DNA from 2 places in the Paenibacillus sp. FSL H8-0282 genome. Region 2 is predicted to be linked to the other one. Evidence: a T-box and tRNA genes for the amino acid it is inferred to sense, from the RefSeq annotation. Region 2 holds a T-box; the other holds one or more tRNA genes.

Region 1 (10,369 bases), 1.7 Mb from region 2:
GTGGCTTTGAAAAATATGATACATTAAGTCTCGCCCGTTTGGACAAGCTGTTGATTAACAACTTGCTGAAATGGTCAAGCAAAAAAAGAAATTAAAAAAATGCTTGACGAAAACAAAGGCGCTGTGATATATTATAAAGGTCGCTGCTGACAAGCAACGACGACGAAAGATGAGACATTGATCTTTGAAAACTGAACAACGAGTGAGTGGGAAATCACGTAAGTGAAATCCAAATTAGAGAATTAATTTTCTCGTCAGATGTTTCAAAATGAGCATATCGCTCTTTTCAATACTAATTGGAGAGTTTGATCCTGGCTCAGGACGAACGCTGGCGGCGTGCCTAATACATGCAAGTCGAGCGGAGTCATTTTGAAAGCTTGCTTTCAAAATGACTTAGCGGCGGACGGGTGAGTAACACGTAGGCAACCTGCCCTTCAGACTGGGATAACTACCGGAAACGGTAGCTAATACCGGATAATTTCTTTTTTCTCCTGAGAGAAGAATGAAAGACGGAGCAATCTGTCACTGAGGGATGGGCCTGCGGCGCATTAGCTAGTTGGTGGGGTAACGGCCCACCAAGGCGACGATGCGTAGCCGACCTGAGAGGGTGAACGGCCACACTGGGACTGAGACACGGCCCAGACTCCTACGGGAGGCAGCAGTAGGGAATCTTCCGCAATGGGCGAAAGCCTGACGGAGCAACGCCGCGTGAGTGATGAAGGTTTTCGGATCGTAAAGCTCTGTTGCCAGGGAAGAACGTCCGGTAGAGTAACTGTTACCGGAGTGACGGTACCTGAGAAGAAAGCCCCGGCTAACTACGTGCCAGCAGCCGCGGTAATACGTAGGGGGCAAGCGTTGTCCGGAATTATTGGGCGTAAAGCGCGCGCAGGCGGCTATTTAAGTCTGGTGTTTAAACCTTGGGCTCAACCTGAGGTCGCACTGGAAACTGGGTGGCTTGAGTACAGAAGAGGAAAGTGGAATTCCACGTGTAGCGGTGAAATGCGTAGATATGTGGAGGAACACCAGTGGCGAAGGCGACTTTCTGGGCTGTAACTGACGCTGAGGCGCGAAAGCGTGGGGAGCAAACAGGATTAGATACCCTGGTAGTCCACGCCGTAAACGATGAGTGCTAGGTGTTAGGGGTTTCGATACCCTTGGTGCCGAAGTTAACACAGTAAGCACTCCGCCTGGGGAGTACGGTCGCAAGACTGAAACTCAAAGGAATTGACGGGGACCCGCACAAGCAGTGGAGTATGTGGTTTAATTCGAAGCAACGCGAAGAACCTTACCAGGTCTTGACATCCCTCTGAATCTGCTAGAGATAGCAGCGGCCTTCGGGACAGAGGAGACAGGTGGTGCATGGTTGTCGTCAGCTCGTGTCGTGAGATGTTGGGTTAAGTCCCGCAACGAGCGCAACCCTTAACTTTAGTTGCCAGCAAGTAATGTTGGGCACTCTAGAGTGACTGCCGGTGACAAACCGGAGGAAGGTGGGGATGACGTCAAATCATCATGCCCCTTATGACCTGGGCTACACACGTACTACAATGGCCGGTACAACGGGAAGCGAAGCCGCGAGGTGGAGCCAATCCCATCAAAGCCGGTCTCAGTTCGGATTGCAGGCTGCAACTCGCCTGCATGAAGTCGGAATTGCTAGTAATCGCGGATCAGCATGCCGCGGTGAATACGTTCCCGGGTCTTGTACACACCGCCCGTCACACCACGAGAGTTTACAACACCCGAAGTCGGTGGGGTAACCCGCAAGGGAGCCAGCCGCCGAAGGTGGGGTAGATGATTGGGGTGAAGTCGTAACAAGGTAGCCGTATCGGAAGGTGCGGCTGGATCACCTCCTTTCTATGGAGAATCGTTCTCTGCGATGAGAACATTCAAATCGGAAGCTAAGCTTCCACGATAGAACCCTCGGGTTCGAACACTCACTCGTGTTCAGTTTTGAAAGAGCAAGTCTCTTTCGTATGCGTTTGGTGGCGATAGCGGAGGGGTTCCACACGTACCCATCCCGAACACGACCGTTAAGCCCTCCAGCGCCGATGGTACTTGGACCGAAGGGTCCTGGGAGAGTAGGACGTTGCCAAGCGGACAACCAATTCATTGGTTGATTCACAATGTTATATATGTTATATGGGCTTTTAGCTCAGTTGGTTAGAGCGCACCTCTGATAAGGGTGAGGTCGGTGGTTCGAGTCCACCAAGGCCCACCATATAACATTATAGAGTAATTTTATGGGGCCATAGCTCAGCTGGGAGAGCGCCTGCCTTGCAAGCAGGAGGTCAGCGGTTCGATCCCGCTTGGCTCCACCATAAATTTTTAAATGAATAACTTTTTTAACTTGATCCTTGAAAACTGGATACCGAAACGAATTTGCGTTTTAGAACATCTTTTAGCAACTTGTGCAAACAAGTAAATGTTATTAGTGAGATTTTTCTTCGGAAGAATCAAGGTTAAGCTAATAAGAGCACACGGAGGATGCCTAGGCGCCAGGAGCCGACGAAGGACGTGGCGAACAACGAAACTGCCTCGGGGAGCTGTAAGCAAGCTTTGATCCGGGGGTGTCCGAATGGGGAAACCCAGCTGTGGTAATTCGCAGTTACTCATTTCTGAATACATAGGAAATGTAGAGGCAGACCAGGGGAACTGAAACATCTAAGTACCCTGAGGAAGAGAAAACAATAGTGATTCCGTCAGTAGCGGCGAGCGAACGCGGAACAGCCTAAACCTAAGAGCTTGCTCTTAGGGGTTGTGGGACGTCTCACATGGAGTTACAAAGGAATATGGTAGGCGAAGAGGTCTGGAAAGGCCCGCGATAGAGGTAAAAGCCCTGTAACCTAAACTGTGTTCTCTCCGAGACGGATCCCGAGTAGTGCGGGGCACGTGAAACCCCGTATGAATCCAGCAGGACCATCTGCTAAGGCTAAATACTACCTGGCGACCGATAGTGAAACAGTACCGTGAGGGAAAGGTGAAAAGCACCCCGGAAGGGGAGTGAAATAGAACCTGAAACCGTGTGCTTACAAAAAGTCAGAGCCCTATTAATGGGTGATGGCGTGCCTTTTGTAGAATGAACCGGCGAGTTACGTTTAACATGCAAGGTTAAGCCGAGAAGGTGGAGCCGCAGCGAAAGCGAGTCTGAATAGGGCGAATTAGTATGTGGACGTAGACCCGAAACCGTGTGATCTACCCCTGTCCAGGGTGAAGGTGCGGTAACACGCACTGGAGGCCCGAACCCACGTACGTTGAAAAGTGCGGGGATGAGGTGGGGGTAGCGGAGAAATTCCAATCGAACTCGGAGATAGCTGGTTCTCCCCGAAATAGCTTTAGGGCTAGCCTCGGTATAAGAGTAGTGGAGGTAGAGCACTGATTGGGTGCGGGGTCCGCAAGGATTACCAAGCTCAGTCAAACTCCGAATGCCATATACTTATTGCCGGGAGTCAGACAGTGAGTGCTAAGATCCATTGTCAAAAGGGAAACAGCCCAGACCATCAGCTAAGGTCCCCAAGTGTGTGTTAAGTGGGAAAGGATGTGGAGTTGCACAGACAACCAGGATGTTGGCTTAGAAGCAGCCACCATTGAAAGAGTGCGTAATAGCTCACTGGTCGAGTGACTCTGCGCCGAAAATGTAACGGGGCTAAACACACCACCGAAGCTATGGCTAGATACTATGTATCTGGGGTAGGGGAGCGTTGTGTAGGGGTTGAAGGTGTACTGAAAAGAGCGCTGGACACTACACAAGTGAGAATGCCGGTATGAGTAACGAAAAGATCAGTGAGAATCTGATCCGCCGAAAGCCCAAGGTTTCCTGAGGAAGGCTCGTCCGCTCAGGGTAAGTCGGGACCTAAGGCGAGGCCGAAAGGCGTAGTCGAAGGACAACAGTTTGAAATTACTGTACCACCGTAATCCGCTATGAGCGATGGGGTGACGCAGGAGGGTAGTGACGCGGACTGATGGATGTCCGTCTAAGCAGTGAGGCTGATGTGTAGGCAAATCCGCACATCATTAAGGCTGGGCTGTGATGGGGAGCGAAAATTGTAGTAGCGAAGGTCATGATCTCACACTGCCAAGAAAAGCCTCTAGCCAGGAGAAGGTGCCCGTACCGCAAACCGACACAGGTAGGCGAGAAGAGAATTCTAAGGCGCGCGGAAGAACTCTCGTTAAGGAACTCGGCAAAATGACCCCGTAACTTCGGGAGAAGGGGTGCCCCGGTAGTGTGAATAGCACGAGGGGGCCGCAGTGAAAAGGCCCAAGCGACTGTTTAGCAAAAACACAGGTCTGTGCGAAGCCGCAAGGCGAAGTATACGGGCTGACGCCTGCCCGGTGCTGGAAGGTTAAGGGGAGTGGTTAGGGGTAACCCGAAGCTATGAACCGAAGCCCCAGTAAACGGCGGCCGTAACTATAACGGTCCTAAGGTAGCGAAATTCCTTGTCAGGTAAATTCTGACCCGCACGAATGGCGTAACGACTTGGGCGCTGTCTCAACGAGAGATCCGGTGAAATTTTAATACCTGTGAAGATGCAGGTTACCCGCGACAAGACGGAAAGACCCCATGGAGCTTTACTGCAGCTTGATATTGAATTTGGGTACGATCTGTACAGGATAGGTGGGAGCCGTAGAAATCGGAGCGCAAGCTTCGGTGGAGGCGCCGTTGGGATACCACCCTGATCGTATCTAGGTTCTAACCTAGTACCCTTACCGGGTACGGGGACCGTGTCAGGCGGGCAGTTTGACTGGGGCGGTCGCCTCCTAAAGAGTAACGGAGGCGTTCCAAGGTTCCCTCAGAATGGTTGGAAATCATTCGCAGAGTGCAAAGGCATAAGGGAGCTTGACTGCGAGACCTACAAGTCGAGCAGGGACGAAAGTCGGACTTAGTGATCCGGTGGTACCGCATGGAAGGGCCATCGCTCAACGGATAAAAGCTACCCTGGGGATAACAGGCTTATCTCCCCCAAGAGTCCACATCGACGGGGAGGTTTGGCACCTCGATGTCGGCTCATCGCATCCTGGGGCTGAAGTAGGTCCCAAGGGTTGGGCTGTTCGCCCATTAAAGCGGTACGCGAGCTGGGTTCAGAACGTCGTGAGACAGTTCGGTCCCTATCTGTCGTGGGCGCAGGAAATTTGAGAGGAGCTGTCCTTAGTACGAGAGGACCGGGATGGACGTACCGCTGGTGCACCAGTTGTTCCGCCAGGAGCATGGCTGGGTAGCTACGTACGGACGGGATAAGCGCTGAAAGCATCTAAGCGTGAAGCCCCCCTCAAGATGAGATTTCCCAATTAGTAAGACCCCTTGAAGACGACGAGGTAGATAGGTTGGAGGTGGAAGTGCAGCAATGCATGGAGCTGACCAATACTAATCGGTCGAGGGCTTATCCTATACGTAGAATGCAGATTCGTTTCGGATTCAGTTTTCAGGGAGTCAAATTCCTGTTTGGATTGCTGTGGTACTGATATCGTTTGGAGAGATACCCAAGTGGCTATAAGGGGACCCTCTGCTAAGGGGTTAGACTGCGTAAGCGGTGCGTGGGTTCGAATCCCACTCTCTCCGCCATTTTCAATCCATAGCAATACTAATTATTGTGGCGGTGTAGCTCAGCTGGCTAGAGCGTACGGTTCATACCCGTGAGGTCGGGGGTTCGATCCCCTTCGCCGCTACCATAATACCTGGAGGCTTAGCTCAGCTGGGAGAGCATCTGCCTTACAAGCAGAGGGTCGGGGGTTCGATCCCCTCAGCCTCCACCATTTTCATCTTTTAGAATTGCTTTTACACCGTGCCGGTGTAGCTCAACTGGTAGAGCAACTGACTTGTAATCAGTAGGTTGGGGGTTCAAGTCCTCTCGCCGGCACCATTTTTAATTAATGCGGAACCGTGGTGTAGTTGGCCTAACATGCCTGCCTGTCACGCAGGAGACCGCGGGTTCGAATCCCGTCGGTTCCGCCATTTTTTCCACAAAATGAGTGGGAAGTGTAAGACTTTTCCGCTTAATTGTCATGTAATCTTATGGCTCGGTAGCTCAGTCGGTAGAGCAGAGGACTGAAAATCCTCGTGTCGGCGGTTCGATTCCGTCCCGAGCCACCTTTTTTGGGGGATTAGCGAAGTGGCCAAACGCATCAGACTGTAAATCTGCTCACGTACGTGTTCGGTGGTTCGAATCCATCATCCCCCACCATTTATGAGCCATTAGCTCAGTTGGTAGAGCACCTGACTTTTAATCAGGGTGTCGAAGGTTCGAGTCCTTCATGGCTCATCCCAAACAGAAAGTCATCACCTTAGGGTGGTGGCTTTTTTTGTGTTTTTATGTCGTATTATAGTAGCGCGCTGCTGTAGTGATTAACATAATATTAGAGAATATGCTAAAATAGGCGAAAAGAGCAAAAGTGGTGGAGTATGGTGACTATGGATAGCGAAACATTGCGAAAAAAGTTAGAGCAGCTCACCGGAAAGAAAACCGGAATCAAGCAGTTAGGGAGGCAACATTCAGCTTCTCTTTTTAGCCTGGGATTGGAAGCACAAGAACAGCCGGTAATCCATGAAGGTCATCTTTGGGCACCATTATATGAGACTGATGGACGTGTAACCGCTGTCTGGGTGGAATTGGATGGACTTAACTCTTTGGAAATACAATTAGTGAATTATGCAGTTCGAAACTTTGCAATTGCACTAAAAGCTACTGGGGTTAGAGAAGAAGGGGAAGCGGAGGCTCGGCAGCTGGGTACCTGGTTGAACACCGAACTGGAGCAAGAGAAAAATGACTCTGAGATACCCGATGAGATGGCTCTAAAGGGACGTTTATTCGGAGATATGGTTCCATTCCTACTTAGCAGTGAGAATGCACATAGCCCGCAGATCACTTATCGTTCCTTAATGAAGCTGCTGCGCAGCTATTTTGAGAATGAAATTCTGCTTATACCTCTTCAAGAAAAAGAATGGTTAATATTGGCCCGGAAGGAACTACTCACGGGCGGAGATGATAAGGATGAGGAAGAAGAGAGTGTAGATGAAATTCTGGCTCAGACCAGTATGGGCTTGCACGAACTGATAGCTAGCGAATGGGTAGGTGTATTCCATTTGGCTGTAGCTCCGGCTATCGTTCCTGTTAAGGGATTGACGGGATCCGTGGCCTTGCTGAGGGAGACTATTGTACTCGGACGTATTTTCCAAGTGGGTGAATATATTCATTTACCTTGGGAGCTGCATTTGGAACGTTTGGTTAACAGCATTCCTGATGCACGGCGTAAACAGTTACTTGGACAGATTGGCGACTATTCTTCCGTATTATCGGATAAAGAGATGCTGATGACCCTGGAGACGTTTTTTGAGATGGATTGTAATGTAAGTGAAACAGCCAAGAAGTTATATATTCATCGCAACACGCTTTTATACCGTCTGGACAAGATAAAACAGGAGACGGGTGCCGATGTGCGTAGCTTTGGGGACGCTGCTATTGTGAAGCTTACTATGCTTTTGTATAAAGTGACGAAAAGGAAATAGGTTTTTTGTGAACGTTACAAATAGCCACCGTGTCCCGTCTAGGGTAATATAAATGTACAAGGAAAAAAGAATTTTTCAATTAATCAATAATTAACTCGAGGGGGAAATACAATGGCAGGCGTACGTTTAGAGCATATTTTCAAAAAATACCCGGGTTCAGATAAAGCAACAGTAATGGATATCAATCTTGATATTAAAGATAAGGAATTTCTAGTATTGGTTGGACCATCCGGTTGCGGTAAATCCACAACTTTGCGTATGATCGCTGGTCTGGAAGAAATCTCCGAAGGTAAAATGTACATTGGCGATCGTGTAGTCAACGACGTTGCACCTAAAGACCGCGATATCGCGATGGTATTCCAATCCTACGCCCTGTATCCGCATATGAGCGTATACCAAAACATGGCTTTCGGTTTGAAACTTCGTAAAGTGAAGAAAGATGAAATCGACAAGAAAGTACGTGAAGCTGCTAGAATTCTCGATATCGAGCATTTGCTAGATCGTAAACCAAAAGCACTTTCCGGTGGTCAACGCCAACGTGTCGCTTTGGGACGCGCTATCGTACGTGATCCACAAGTCTTCTTGATGGATGAGCCTCTTTCCAACTTGGATGCTAAACTTCGTGGTCAAATGCGCGCTGAAATCACTAAACTGGTTAAACGCCTTGAAACCACTTGTATCTACGTAACGCATGACCAAACAGAAGCTATGACAATGGGTGACCGTATCGTAGTTATGTATGATGGTATCATTCAACAAGCTGCTTCCCCTGAAGAGTTGTACAATGAACCAACTAACCTGTTCGTAGCTGGATTTATCGGATCCCCTACAATGAACTTTATCAATGGTACTTTGTCCGAAGCAAACGGTTCTATCCGTTTCCGCGCTGAGAACCTTGATGTTGAAGTACCAGGCGGAAAAGCTCAAATCATCCGCAGCAAAGGCTACATTGGCAAAGAAGTAATTATGGGCGTTCGTCCAGAAGATATCCATGAAGAGCCAGTATTCTTGGAAGCTTCCCCGAACACAATCTTTACTTCATTGGTTGATGTAACTGAAAACCTTGGTCACGAAATGCTCCTTTACTTGAGCGGCCTTGGTAAATCTACTGTAATCGCTCGTGTAGATGGACGTTCCACTACTCGCGAAGGCAGCAAGCCAAAACTGGCTATCGATATGAACAAAGTTCACTTCTTCGATAAAGAATCCGAAGTTAACATTCTGTTGGGATAAGATCGCAGGATCTTTTCTCTCTTGATAAAGCCACCCGAAAGGGTGGCTTTATTGTTTAATTAGGGTCGTAATGGATAGGCGTTAAGATTGCATTCACAAGCGTTATCAATTAAGATAGCAGGAGAATTACCTCCGGAATTGTAATGAGATCGCTGTCAACCGGACGCAGTAAGCGGACATATACCGCAGGTGACGAAAGGACGAATTTACATGGCTAAGAAAGTAAAAGTATCTGAATTGGTACAACATTTTCAATTAGAGGTTATTTCCGGCCAGGAAGGTCTAAAACGACCTATTACGGTCGATGACCTGAATCGCCCTGGACTAGAGATTGCTGGTTATTTCGAATATTATCCGGAAGAACGTGTTCAACTATTAGGTAAGACAGAACTCGCATTCTTCTCCATGCTGCCTGAAGCTGAACGTAAAAGTAGGCTTCGTGGAATCTGTAATGACAATACCCCTTGTATCGTAATTACCCGTAGTTTGGATGTGCCACAGGAGTTAATTGATATAAGTAATGAAAAGGGACTTCCTGTGCTTCGTAGCTCGATGGCTACGACTATTTTCTCCAGCCGTTTGACGAGCTTCTTAGAAGGGAGATTAGCCCCTACAGCAACGATTCATGGTGTACTCTGTGATGTATATGGTGTAGGTATGCTGATTACTGGTAGTAGTGGTATTGGTAAGAGTGAGACAGCCCTTGAACTTGTAAAACGTGGACATAGACTGATCGCTGATGATGCCGTGGAAATCCGCCAGACTTCAGATAACCAGCTGCATGGTACAGCCCCTGAGTTGATCCGTCACTTGTTGGAAATTCGCGGAGTAGGTATCATTAACGTAATGACACTTTTTGGTGCGGGTGCTATCCGTAATCATAAACGGATTACACTTGTCGTTAGATTAGAGGCTTGGCAGCAAGACAAGCAGTATGACCGGCTTGGACTTGATGAGGAAACAACGCGGATTATTGATACCGATGTTCCACTTGTAACCATTCCTGTACGTCCAGGACGTAACCTTGCCGTTATTATTGAGGTTGCTGCGATGAACTATCGCCTGAAGCAAATGGGCTTTAATGCAGCCCTGCAGTTTACGAATAAGTTAACTGCGACCATATCTGAGGATATGGACGATCTCGATTAGGAGTGTGAGACAATGTTCCCATTAGCAATAGATCCTATTGTATTCTCAATTGGATCACTACCTGTACACTGGTACGGGTTAATACTAGGGGTCGGTGCACTCGCGGGATTATTTCTTGCGATCCGCGAGGGCAAACGGTTCGGAATCCCGCAAGAATTCTTTATGGATATGCTGCTACTGGGTGTACCCTCGGCAATTATAGGGGCACGGATTTATTTTGTAGCTTTTAAATGGGACGATTATAAGCATAATCTGATAGACGTCTTTAAGATCTGGAATGGCGGCATCGCCATTTACGGCGCATTAATAGGAGCGATTATTTGCGGAATTATTTATTTCCGTTATAAGGGTTACCCTTTCTGGCGTATTGTTGATATTTGTGCACCTGGACTACTGGCGGGTCAAATGATTGGCCGCTGGGGAAACTTTGTCAACCAAGAGGCATACGGCAGCGTAGTTGAGGAATCTTTTTTACGGGATAAACTGCATTTA
Region 2 (10,369 bases):
ATAGAGTCCAGTGAGTGCGTCTATCTTCAGCAGCTTATCCGAAATAGCCCTCTCCACCATTAGATCTTGGCCCGCCTTGGTTAATCTTTCTAAATTAATACGCGCTTCACGAGCACGAATAATTACTGCAATAGCCATCAGCACAAATACCAAAAATACACACTCTACCATCAAGAATTCAAGCAGCGGTTTATGTAGGAATGGCCGTTCCAACCCAAAATATACCCCGGCATAAAACACAATACTAAATAACCCCATTATGTACAGGAGCTTACGATCAAAATAAATAAGAGCAACCATAATCGGCATCATAAGTGTCATCTGAGCACCGTCAACAAAAGGCTCTAATACAAAATACATAAGGTAGGACACTAAAAACCCGCAGCTAACCACCCCATATTTAGGGGACTGTTTACTATAACGCAGCCACAGCTCCGCAGTAATCATAAGGAACACAATTAGTAAATTACAGGCTATAAATAAATGCCATAGATTCGTATCCATGGTTGTTTTTATTTGGAGTCGGTCAATATTCGACAAAAACAGCAACTGTGAGATTAATAAAAGAATGACTACCATCCAATAGCCTTGTAAGATTCTACGGTGCCAAACCTCCGTACTTAGCGCATCATTAATACTTGTAATATGTATCCCCTACTTTTATACGTTAATGTAATAGCTTTCATTATAATAAATTTTAGTTATATTTTCATCATTTTTTTGCAATTTACGACAAAGTTTGAACAGTCTGCCTGTTCACATATTTTTCACATTTAATCAAAGCGCTTACTTAAATTTTAAGTTATGATGTCTACATAATTGTCACATTTTCACTATGCTTGGACTTCTTGGGAGGGGATTTAGATTATTAAAAAATTTGCAATTCTACTTTCAATGGTGTTCGTTATAGCACTTACAGCCTGTGGGAACAACAATGATAGTGCTGCTGGCAATGCTAACACATCGGAGCCGGAAATCGAGGCAGAAACAGAACTCATAATTACAGCTACAAATTACAGCTTTGATCAGGAAGAATACCATCTAAAAAAGGGTGTTCCCGTCAAAATCATTTTTAAAAATGATGACGGCAATCACGGTATCCTTATTCCAGAGTTCGAGCTGCAGCTTAATGAAAAAAAATCCTCAAAGGTGATCGTACCCGAGGAAGCTGGAACTTTCGAAATGACCTGCTCCATTATGTGTGGCTCCGGACATAGCGGAATGAGAGCTACAATCATCGTGGAATAGATTACACATAAACAGCCGATTATTAGGGATTCCCCCTGAGATCGGCTGTTTTTTTAATTTGAGCTCATTAATAAAGAGAGCTGACCCGAAATAGATCTCTCTACTCATCAGGTCAGCTCTCTTACTTGCATCCGGCACTCAACTGTCTTGCTCGATCAGTTGAATCCATTCATTATATTCATTTTGTAGCTTGGCATATTCCTCTTTAAGGTTACGATGCTCATCTGTCAGCTTGTCAAACTCTTCCTGACGCATTTCAAACTGGAGCTGCAACAAACGAAGTTGTCCTTGAACCATTTCATAGCTTTCACCAACTTCACCTAGCTGCTGAAGCACTTCGCTACGTTCACGATCAATAGCTTCCTGCTTCATTTCAGCCTCACCGGCTTCCTGCTGCCAAATGTCGATCTCCTCACGCAGCTTTGCTTCGAGATCCGTCCACTGCAGCTGCTGATCGGATAGTTCCTCGTACTTATGCTTCCAGGAAGCTCCGTACGCCTCTGCTTCCTTCAGCACTTCCTGTTGCTCAGCAACAGTAGCAGCAGCTTCACGACTAGCTTCAGATAACTCTTCTAAGCGTCGTGTTGCCTCTTCGCCTTCTTCCTGCAACAGTTGATATCTTTCCTGCAGGCGTTCTCCTTCTTGCAGTACATCGTCGTATTGAGCAATCAATTCCTCATAACGAACACGAAGCGCAGACAATTCCTTCTGAGCCTGCACACCTTGCTCCCGAAGTACCGCTGTTTCGCGTTCTGCATCTGTACGAAGCTGAACCTCCTGATCCAGCTGCTGTACTAATCCATCGGCTTGCCCACGTAGCGTGTCGATCTCTTTCTGGAGCAACACGGATTTCTCCTCAGACTCCAGCAGATTCATTTCCAGTTCACCAATATCTTCCATGCGTTTATCCGAAAGCTCCTGCCAGTTAGCCGCCTCTGCTGCTGATCCCGCAAGCTCTTCCTGAACACGGTGCAGATTTTCACTCGTCTCCTGTAGTGACGCTCTTAGCTCTGTAGCTTCATTCTGTGACTGTTGATAACGCTGGCGTAACTCTTCCAGCTCCTCATTCAACAGTGTGCCCAGCTCAGTAGCCGTGCGCAGCTCTTCACTGAGCTGTTCTTCACGTTTAACAATCGCTTCATATTGTCCAAGAAGCGTCTGTCTTGCATCTCGTTCACTCTTAAGACTGGCTTCAGCCGCACGTAATCTGGACTGAAGTTGCCCTGTCCCACCACGAAGCTCAGCCAGCTGTTTTTCCAGCTCTTGAATATTTTGCTTATGTCTATGCTCTTGAGTGCCTTGTGACTGCCGCAGTTCCTTATTCTTGGTTTGTTCCCGCTGCAGTGCTTCACGTTCTTCCGCCAGCTCTTTGCCCAACTTCGCTTTGGTACTCTCAAGCTCTTTACCTAAGGTCAACTTGGTATCTTCAAGCTCCTTACCTAACGTCAACTTGGTATCCTCAAGCTCCTTACCCAGCGTCAATCTGGTATCTTCGAGTTCTTTACCTAATGTAGACTTGGTATCCTCAAGCTCTTCCTCCAGTGTTGACTTGGTCTCGGTCAGCTCAAGCTGCAGAGCAGACAGCGTGTCTGTCTTCTCCTTGGTCAGCGTCTCCCGGATGTTCTCCAGCTCTTGCAGATGAGCAGCCTTCTGCTCCTCCAGCTGCTGCAAGCGGATGGCTTCCGCCTTCGCCAGTTCCTGCCGCTGGTGTTCACGACTAGCTGCCTGCTCTTCTTCGTAGCTTGTCCGCAGTGCTTGCAGCTCTATCTCGCGCTCAAGCAATTCTTCTTCCAGCTTCTTGCGTGCAGCTTCCACAGCTTGCACTGCCTCCTGAAGCTGTTCCGCATGTACCTTGCGTTCATTCTCCTGAATCTCCAAATGCCGCTTACGTTCTTCCTCCGCAGCAGCAATCAGTCGCCCAGCCTCTTCTTTGGCCGCAGCTTCAAGTCGCTCGAATTCTTCTTGCCGCTCCCGCTGTACCTCCAGCAGGCGAGATACTTCCAATCGCAGTTCACTGCGTTCACCTGTCATCATGTTTAGTTCATTTTTGAAGTCCTGAACCTGAATAGCCTGCTCCGCCATATGTACAGCTGCAAGCACCGCTATACGCGGTGTGTCCAGTCTGGTGTGAGATTTAGAAATCGTGCGCATATGTTCATCAACATAACGGGCCACTTGTTTCATATATTCAGTACTGCTTCCGACGAGTTTATAGGAAGTTCCGTATATCTCCACGGCGACACGTGTCCGGTCCATAGCCACAGTTGTGCCCTCCTTTGTATGTGTGCGGATTCTAAGCTAGTTTCACTTCTTCTATTGTAGCTTTTTTGGTAAGCATTTGGCAAAATCCCTAATATTCAATAGATTATGGCTGATATTCTCCGCTTTGCACTCTACCTAGAAAAAGCCGCAGCGAATCTCAGTTTCTAAATGGATTCGCTGCGGCTTTACACAATTCCTGCTACTTTCTTAATTCTGCACCAAAAGTTTGTTGAAGAGATGCTAATACCTTCTCATGCACCTCTCCTACTTCCTCATCAGTCAGTGTATGTTCACTATGACGATACAGCAGTGAGATCGCGATGCTCTTCTTTCCATTCTCCAGCTTACCACCAGTATAAACGTCAAATACCTGGACGGACTGGAGCAAAGTACCTCCGTTATCGCGGATGGAAGCTAGCAGATCGCCCGCTGGTACAGCGGAATCCACGACCACAGCAATATCCCGCTCCATTCCTGGGAAACGCGGAAGCTCATTATATTGCAAACGGCTTTGCGCACTTTCATATAACGGCTGCAATAAAATTTCTGCCGCATAAGTATCCACCAGATCCAGCTGTCTTTGCAGATCCGGATGAATCTGTCCCATCGTTCCGATCTTCACAAGACCCTCGTTTCCGAGTAAATATACCGACGCGGAACGCCCAGGATGATATCCTTCTGGACTATCTCCTACATAGACGATTTTATCGGTCAGCCCTAAATGAGCAAATACCGTTTCCAGCGCACCCTTCAAATCAAAGAAGTCCACAGGCTGTGCCGAAACATTCCATTGCTTCACTGTTAAGCTTCCGCTAAGCAGCAGCCCCAGCACCGGCAGTTCGCGTGGCTGACGAGTCAACTGTTCTTCATCCGTGAAGAAGACGTTGCCGATTTCAAACAATGCCAAGTCGCTTTGACGACGATTGGTATTGTAGCTGGCAATATCCAAGAGTTGTGGTAGAAGGCTGGTACGCAGTACGCTGCGTTCTTCACTCATCGGCATAGCCAGCTTCACCGCTACTGCTCCTTCTGATAACTCAGGGAACATTGTGCTTTGTTGCGGCTGGATGAAGGAGTAACCCATCACCTCTTGGTAACCGCCATGTGACAATAGGCGACGCAGTTCACGACGGAGCGCTTGCTTGTGAGTTAGTGCTCCTGGCGTTGTAATTCCTTCAATTAGAGTCGTTGGAATATTGTCATACCCGTACAGGCGGGCAATTTCTTCAATAAGATCAACATCATAGCTGATATCGCCACGTCTGGTTGGGACTTGAACTTCAATCAGCCCTTGTGCGGTATCTCCACATTTGAAATGTAGACGGCCAAACAATGTCTTCACTTCCAACAAGGACAAATCCGTTCCCAGATAACGATTCAGTTTCTCTAAGGACAAGGTGAGAACCTTCTCTTGAACAGCGTCAGTTCCTGCTTGCACGATGCCTTCATGGACCGATCCGCCAGCATAACGTGCAATCAGTACGGCTGCACGGTTCAATGCAGGAATAACTGCACTTGGATCCACTTCCTTCTCGAAACGAAGGGAGGCTTCCGAGCGAAGTCCCAATTGACGCGAGGTTTTACGAATCGTTCCTCCATCAAACTTAGCAGATTCCAGAACAAGGTTTACCGTCTCAGCAGTAACCTCTGTATCCCGTCCACCCATTACTCCGGCCAGACCTACAGCTTTTACTCCATCAGCGATAACGAGCATTTGCGGCTCTAGCTTACGCTCTTGACCGTCAAGTGTAACCAAAACTTCACCTTCATGGGCAAGACGAACGCCGAGTTCTCCACCTTGTACTTTATCTGCATCAAAAGCATGCAGCGGCTGTCCATATTCCAGCATCACATAATTGGTAATGTCCACAATATTATTAATTGGACGAACCCCAGCAGCCATCAGACGATTCTGAATCCACAGCGGTGATGGTGCAGGTTTAACACCTGCAATATAACGAACTGCATAATGGCTGCAGTATTCTTCATCTTCAATCTTGACGGAAATGGAATCCGCAGCAGGACCACTGATCTCAATCATTTCGCTTTTTGGATCAGGTAATTTAACTTCACGCCCAAGAATTGCACTTACTTCATAAGCAGCACCAATCATGCTGAGGCAATCTGAACGGTTCGGAGTCAGATCGAATTCCAGAATCTCGTCATCTAAGCCGAGGACCTTGGAAATATCCTGACCAATCTCTGTCCCTTCAGGCAGCACAAGAATACCTTCTTGTTGCTCTTTTGGAAGCAATTTATCATTCAGTCCCAATTCTTTGGCCGAGCAGATCATTCCTTGCGACAGGACACCGCGCAGCTTGGCTTTTTTGATATCCAGTCCTGGCAGCTTAGCGCCAACCATTGCTACAGGTACAGTTTGACCTGCAGCTACATTTTTTGCGCCGCAAACGATTTGTAGCTCCTCATCTTGGCCCACATCCACGATACATACGTTCAGCTTGTCTGCATCAGGATGTTTTTCCTTTGATTTCACATAGCCGGTTACGATGCCGGAAATGCCTTTATTGCGGCGCTCTACGCCGTCAATCTCAATGCCGGCAGCGGTAATCTTCTCCGCTAGCTGTTCGGCGGTTACTCCTTCAATCGATGTATAATCAGCCAACCATCCGGTTGATACTTTCATATCCGCTCACTTCCTTTATGTTTCAGATGTATTTATTTCACTGTCGTTCGCGCTGCTTCCTGTGGGAGAACACTCCAAAGCCATTCTCCGCCACTATCAGCCAGCGCGCCCACAAAAACTAAACGCCCTTGAATTGCTTCACAAAACTCATGTCATTACTATAGAAATGTCGGATGTCATCGATGCCGTATTTAAGCATTGCAATCCGCTCTACACCCATTCCGAAAGCGAAGCCGCTGTACTCAGCAGGATCATAGCCACCCATTTTCAGTACATTTGGATGCACCATACCTGCGCCAAGGATTTCTAACCATCCGCTTTGCTTGCATAGTCTGCAGCCATCGCCGCCACATTTGAAGCAGCTTACATCTACTTCAACACTTGGCTCAGTGAATGGGAAAAAGCTCGGACGAAGACGAATGCCTGTATTCGGTCCAAACATCTCCTGCACAAATTGTTGCAGGGTGCCCTTCAGATCACTCATTCGAATGTTACTTCCAATGACCAAACCTTCGATTTGGTGGAACTGGAAGGAATGCGTTGCATCATCATCATCACGGCGGAATACTTTACCCGGGCAGATGATTTTTACCGGAGCTTCACCGTTCATAGCCTGCATAGTACGAATCTGTACCGGCGAGGTTTGTGTGCGCATTAACAGGTCATCCGTTAAATAGAAAGAATCCTGCATATCACGTGCCGGGTGATTCTTAGGCAGATTTAGAGCTTCAAAGTTATAATAATCGGTCTCTACTTCCGGACCTTCAGCTACACGGTAGCCCATGCCGATAAAAATATCCTCAATCTCCTGTACGACTCTGCTAAGCGGGTGAATGCCCCCTTGCTGCATACGGCGACCCGGTAAGGTTACGTCTACTTTTTCAGCCTGCAGACGTTGCTGGGTTTCCTGCTCTTGAAAAGCCTCCTGCTTCGCGCCGATAATCTCCTCAATAGCACTGCGAACCTGATTCGCTACTTGCCCGATTACCGGACGTTCCTCAGCACTAAGTCCTCCCATACCGCGCAGAACCTCTGTAAGCTCACCTTTTTTACCGAGATACTTCACTCTTAGATCATTTAGTACCTGCGGATCCATAACCTCCTGCAGCTTAGCCAGCGCTTCAACCTTCAATGCTTCCAACTTCTCTTTCATGGCCGTGTACAGCCCCCTTCAATCATTGTCTAGTTCAACAAAAAAAGGCCTTTTCTCCCGGTAAGGGACGAAAAGACCGTGGTACCACCCTTGTTAGACAAGCTGATCTGTTCCCCTTAAGAGCTTCATTCCCTCTTTTGGCTGGACAGATACCTATCTCACTTTATACAGAAATAACGGTCTGTGACCGGTATCCCCTACCCTTCCCTATTAGACAGCTTAAGGAATTCAGGGAACTGCTCCGGAGTGAACTTCGACAGCTCTGCTTCTTAGAAACGCTCTCAATCCGCGGCGTCTCCTCCCTGTAAGTCAGGCACTGTGTACTCTTCTCCATCACTGCATTTCACAATTCATGCTAATTGTCAGGTATCTCTTTACTACAAGAGATATGTCTCTTTATTATATGCAAAATCTGTCGTTTTGACAAGCTGGACAAAATTAGGCTAATTTTTATCTTCTTTTAAGCTGGCTTTAAGCTTCAGAGCCATTTTTCCAACTTTTTTTCAGCTAACATTCAGCGGAGCTTGATAATTTCCATTACTAGGAAGGCTTGCTTATCCACTCGGGTGCACCTTCGCAGACTATTAACTATCCTATTGGGAGGAAATCAAATGCATGTACGGAGAATAAAAGTAGCCGCGGTGCTGCTAAGCACAGCTGTACTTAGCCAATCTGCAGCGTATGGTGCTCATACCGCTTGGGCCGGGACTACATCCACCAAAATAGCAACAACAGCTTCCGTATCCGCTCTGGATAAACTAGGCTCCATAGCCTTGAAGACTAACATCAGCGCAAAGCTGACGGATGTCAGCTTATTAACTCAGGATGGCGGAAATATTCTTACATACACACTCAGCTACTCTAATGGAAGCAACGCTAGCCTCAATCTGGTGGACTTTTTCTCCAAAGTAACTACTAGCGGCGGTACAGTTATTCAAGGAAGCCCTATTACCAGCAGTGCAACCATCAAATCCATTGCCGCGAAAAGCAGTCAATCTATCACCTACTATGTAAACATCGGCAAATCCACCTCTTTAAACGGGGTCAAAATTTCATTGTACGGATGGGACTTCAACACCACCGATTATCAAAAAAAGCTAGGGAACTTCACCGTACCAACAGGATATTCACAAGCTGTCGCCAGAGGGCAGAGTAAAAAGATCACCCTAAACAATCTCCCTGTAACCACCAAGGCAGAGAGCCTGCAAATTTATAAATATAACGGTAAGGTCTATGCCAAGGTTGGCGTTAGCTTCACTAATCAAGGAACCAAGGTACTCAGTGATACTGGACTTAAAGGATACCTCGCTTCCGCTGGAGGATCTGTATTTGAACTCGCACTTGATGACACCAGCACCAGCTATAAAGTACAGCCTCAGGAAAAGAAGACGATCTACTATTTGACGGAAATCCCTTCTTATATGAAGACAGACAACATGGCGCTGCAATTTGCCGGAGAAGATGCCTCATTAAAAATAGCTTTGCCGGTTGTCGCCTACAATCTCCCCGCTGCAACAACACCGGATCTTGTCGTAGCCAGCAATGTCACGAAGAAGCTTACAATCAGCAATAATACAGTCGAAACACAGCTGAAAACGGCTAACGTCTATGCTGACAATGGCAACGCAAAGTGGACACTACAGTTCCGCATCAAAAATAGCGGCAACAAAGCGGTGAATGTGCCTGCCTATGAACTTGCTATTAAAGCCGCTGAAGGGTATAGCTTTCCGGTGGATACGAAGGATTTTGCCAGCCTAACATTGAAACCGCTTGAAGAAAAGATTATTGAACTCAGCGCAGATGTACCACTCACACTCAATCAAGGAACATTGCAGCTGCAAATGACTGAGCCGGCTGCTGAAGGCAAGATCATTTTTCCTACCGCCTATTATCAGATCCCTTACACGCTGCAAACTAACAATTGGCAGGACACGGAATACCCCATTGAGAACAGTCACGGTACATTTGTTGTCAAAATTGCAAACATTCAAAGACTCCCTTGGTCCGACAAAGACCAGATCGTAGCTAAAATCAACATCCGCAACACTAAATCAACCTCTGTTCAGCTTCCTGCGCTTACAAGTGTCGTCAAAGCTGGAGAAAGTGACATCAGCAGCACTTCCCAGGTTGTCTCAGAAAGTACGCAAACCATCCTCGGTCCAAATGAATCGGCTGCTGTGTATGTCGTAGCCAATGTTCCTTATAGCTATACTTTCAATCAATTAAAAATCACCCTGCAAGAAACTTCAGGTGAAAGTAAGCTTAACTTCCTTTCTCTAAGTACTACCCAACTGGACAGCCGAGTACAGAGTGTTGCAGCTGAAAATTCTTTCCATCTTGAGCTTGAAGGTAAAAAAGCGGAATTACTTGTACGCCGGACCCTCGTGTACCCAGGTACAGATTCAAATCTCTTGTACACAGAACTAGAAATGAACAGTGAGGAATCGCGTAAATCCGAACAGGCTCAACTCGTAGCCTATTACAAAACACAAGACAATCAATATTATGAAGCCGAAGTCACCCAGTCCAAAACCTCCACCAGTCCTAACGGAAAAAGTCTGGTCACCCTCTGGAGTAAGCTCCCTCTCGGTATAGATCCAGCGAACCTTGTCCTATACATCGGGGAGGGTGTTTCTGAAGGCAAGCTTACCGCTCCTGGCGGTCAATCGACGGGTTATATCAATACGGTATCACTTGGACTGAACCAGCTGGGAGTGGAGCCCAAAGGCAATCTTTTGAACGTGGAAATGTTTCCTTATATCCTATCCGTTACAAATGCAGTCGCCACCGTCACCGCTGGTAAAGATACGCTCAGCACTGCACTAACCTACAACATGTCAGCCAGCACGCTTTATGAATCAGGCACCTACGAGCACAAACTGGTGTTGGAGCTGATTGACCCCTTAGGACAAAGCATGGAAAAAACATTAACACTTGGCACAGATCTACAATTAGGTAACTTCAAGTCGTACACCACAACCTTCACAAGCAGCCTGTACAAAACACTGGGTGGCGGCGCAATCCGGTTGAATATATACGACGAATTCCAAGGCCATCGAAAT

Evidence for each region. A T-box is a leader RNA that pairs with one kind of tRNA and senses whether it is charged. The one in region 2 lies ahead of pheS (phenylalanine--tRNA ligase subunit alpha), so its partner is inferred to be a tRNA-Phe.
Region 1: it encodes a tRNA-Phe, which carries the amino acid that the T-box ahead of pheS (phenylalanine--tRNA ligase subunit alpha) is inferred to sense. The anticodon was not compared.

What each region holds. Positions count from the first base shown of each region.
Region 1 is NZ_CP150146.1:140,206-150,574, forward strand. It holds rRNA gene NST94_RS00665 (16S ribosomal RNA) at 294-1,851, shown strand; rRNA gene rrf (5S ribosomal RNA) at 1,976-2,092, shown strand; tRNA gene NST94_RS00675 (tRNA-Ile) at 2,139-2,215, shown strand; tRNA gene NST94_RS00680 (tRNA-Ala) at 2,240-2,315, shown strand; rRNA gene NST94_RS00685 (23S ribosomal RNA) at 2,455-5,380, shown strand; tRNA gene NST94_RS00690 (tRNA-Ser) at 5,463-5,554, shown strand; tRNA gene NST94_RS00695 (tRNA-Met) at 5,585-5,661, shown strand; tRNA gene NST94_RS00700 (tRNA-Val) at 5,670-5,745, shown strand; tRNA gene NST94_RS00705 (tRNA-Thr) at 5,777-5,852, shown strand; tRNA gene NST94_RS00710 (tRNA-Asp) at 5,867-5,944, shown strand; tRNA gene NST94_RS00715 (tRNA-Phe) at 6,007-6,079, shown strand; tRNA gene NST94_RS00720 (tRNA-Tyr) at 6,088-6,173, shown strand; tRNA gene NST94_RS00725 (tRNA-Lys) at 6,179-6,251, shown strand; gene NST94_RS00730 (helix-turn-helix domain-containing protein) at 6,401-7,495, shown strand; gene ugpC (sn-glycerol-3-phosphate ABC transporter ATP-binding protein UgpC) at 7,607-8,728, shown strand; gene hprK (HPr(Ser) kinase/phosphatase) at 8,939-9,877, shown strand; gene lgt (prolipoprotein diacylglyceryl transferase) at 9,890-10,369, shown strand, end outside.
Region 2 is NZ_CP150146.1:1,880,656-1,891,024, reverse strand. It holds gene NST94_RS08110 (GGDEF domain-containing protein) at 1-579, opposite strand, end outside; gene NST94_RS08105 (cupredoxin domain-containing protein) at 895-1,248, shown strand; gene NST94_RS08100 (hypothetical protein) at 1,387-3,510, opposite strand; gene pheT (phenylalanine--tRNA ligase subunit beta) at 3,710-6,154, opposite strand; gene pheS (phenylalanine--tRNA ligase subunit alpha) at 6,273-7,307, opposite strand; T-box leader at 7,368-7,653, opposite strand; gene NST94_RS08085 (hypothetical protein) at 7,919-10,369, shown strand, end outside.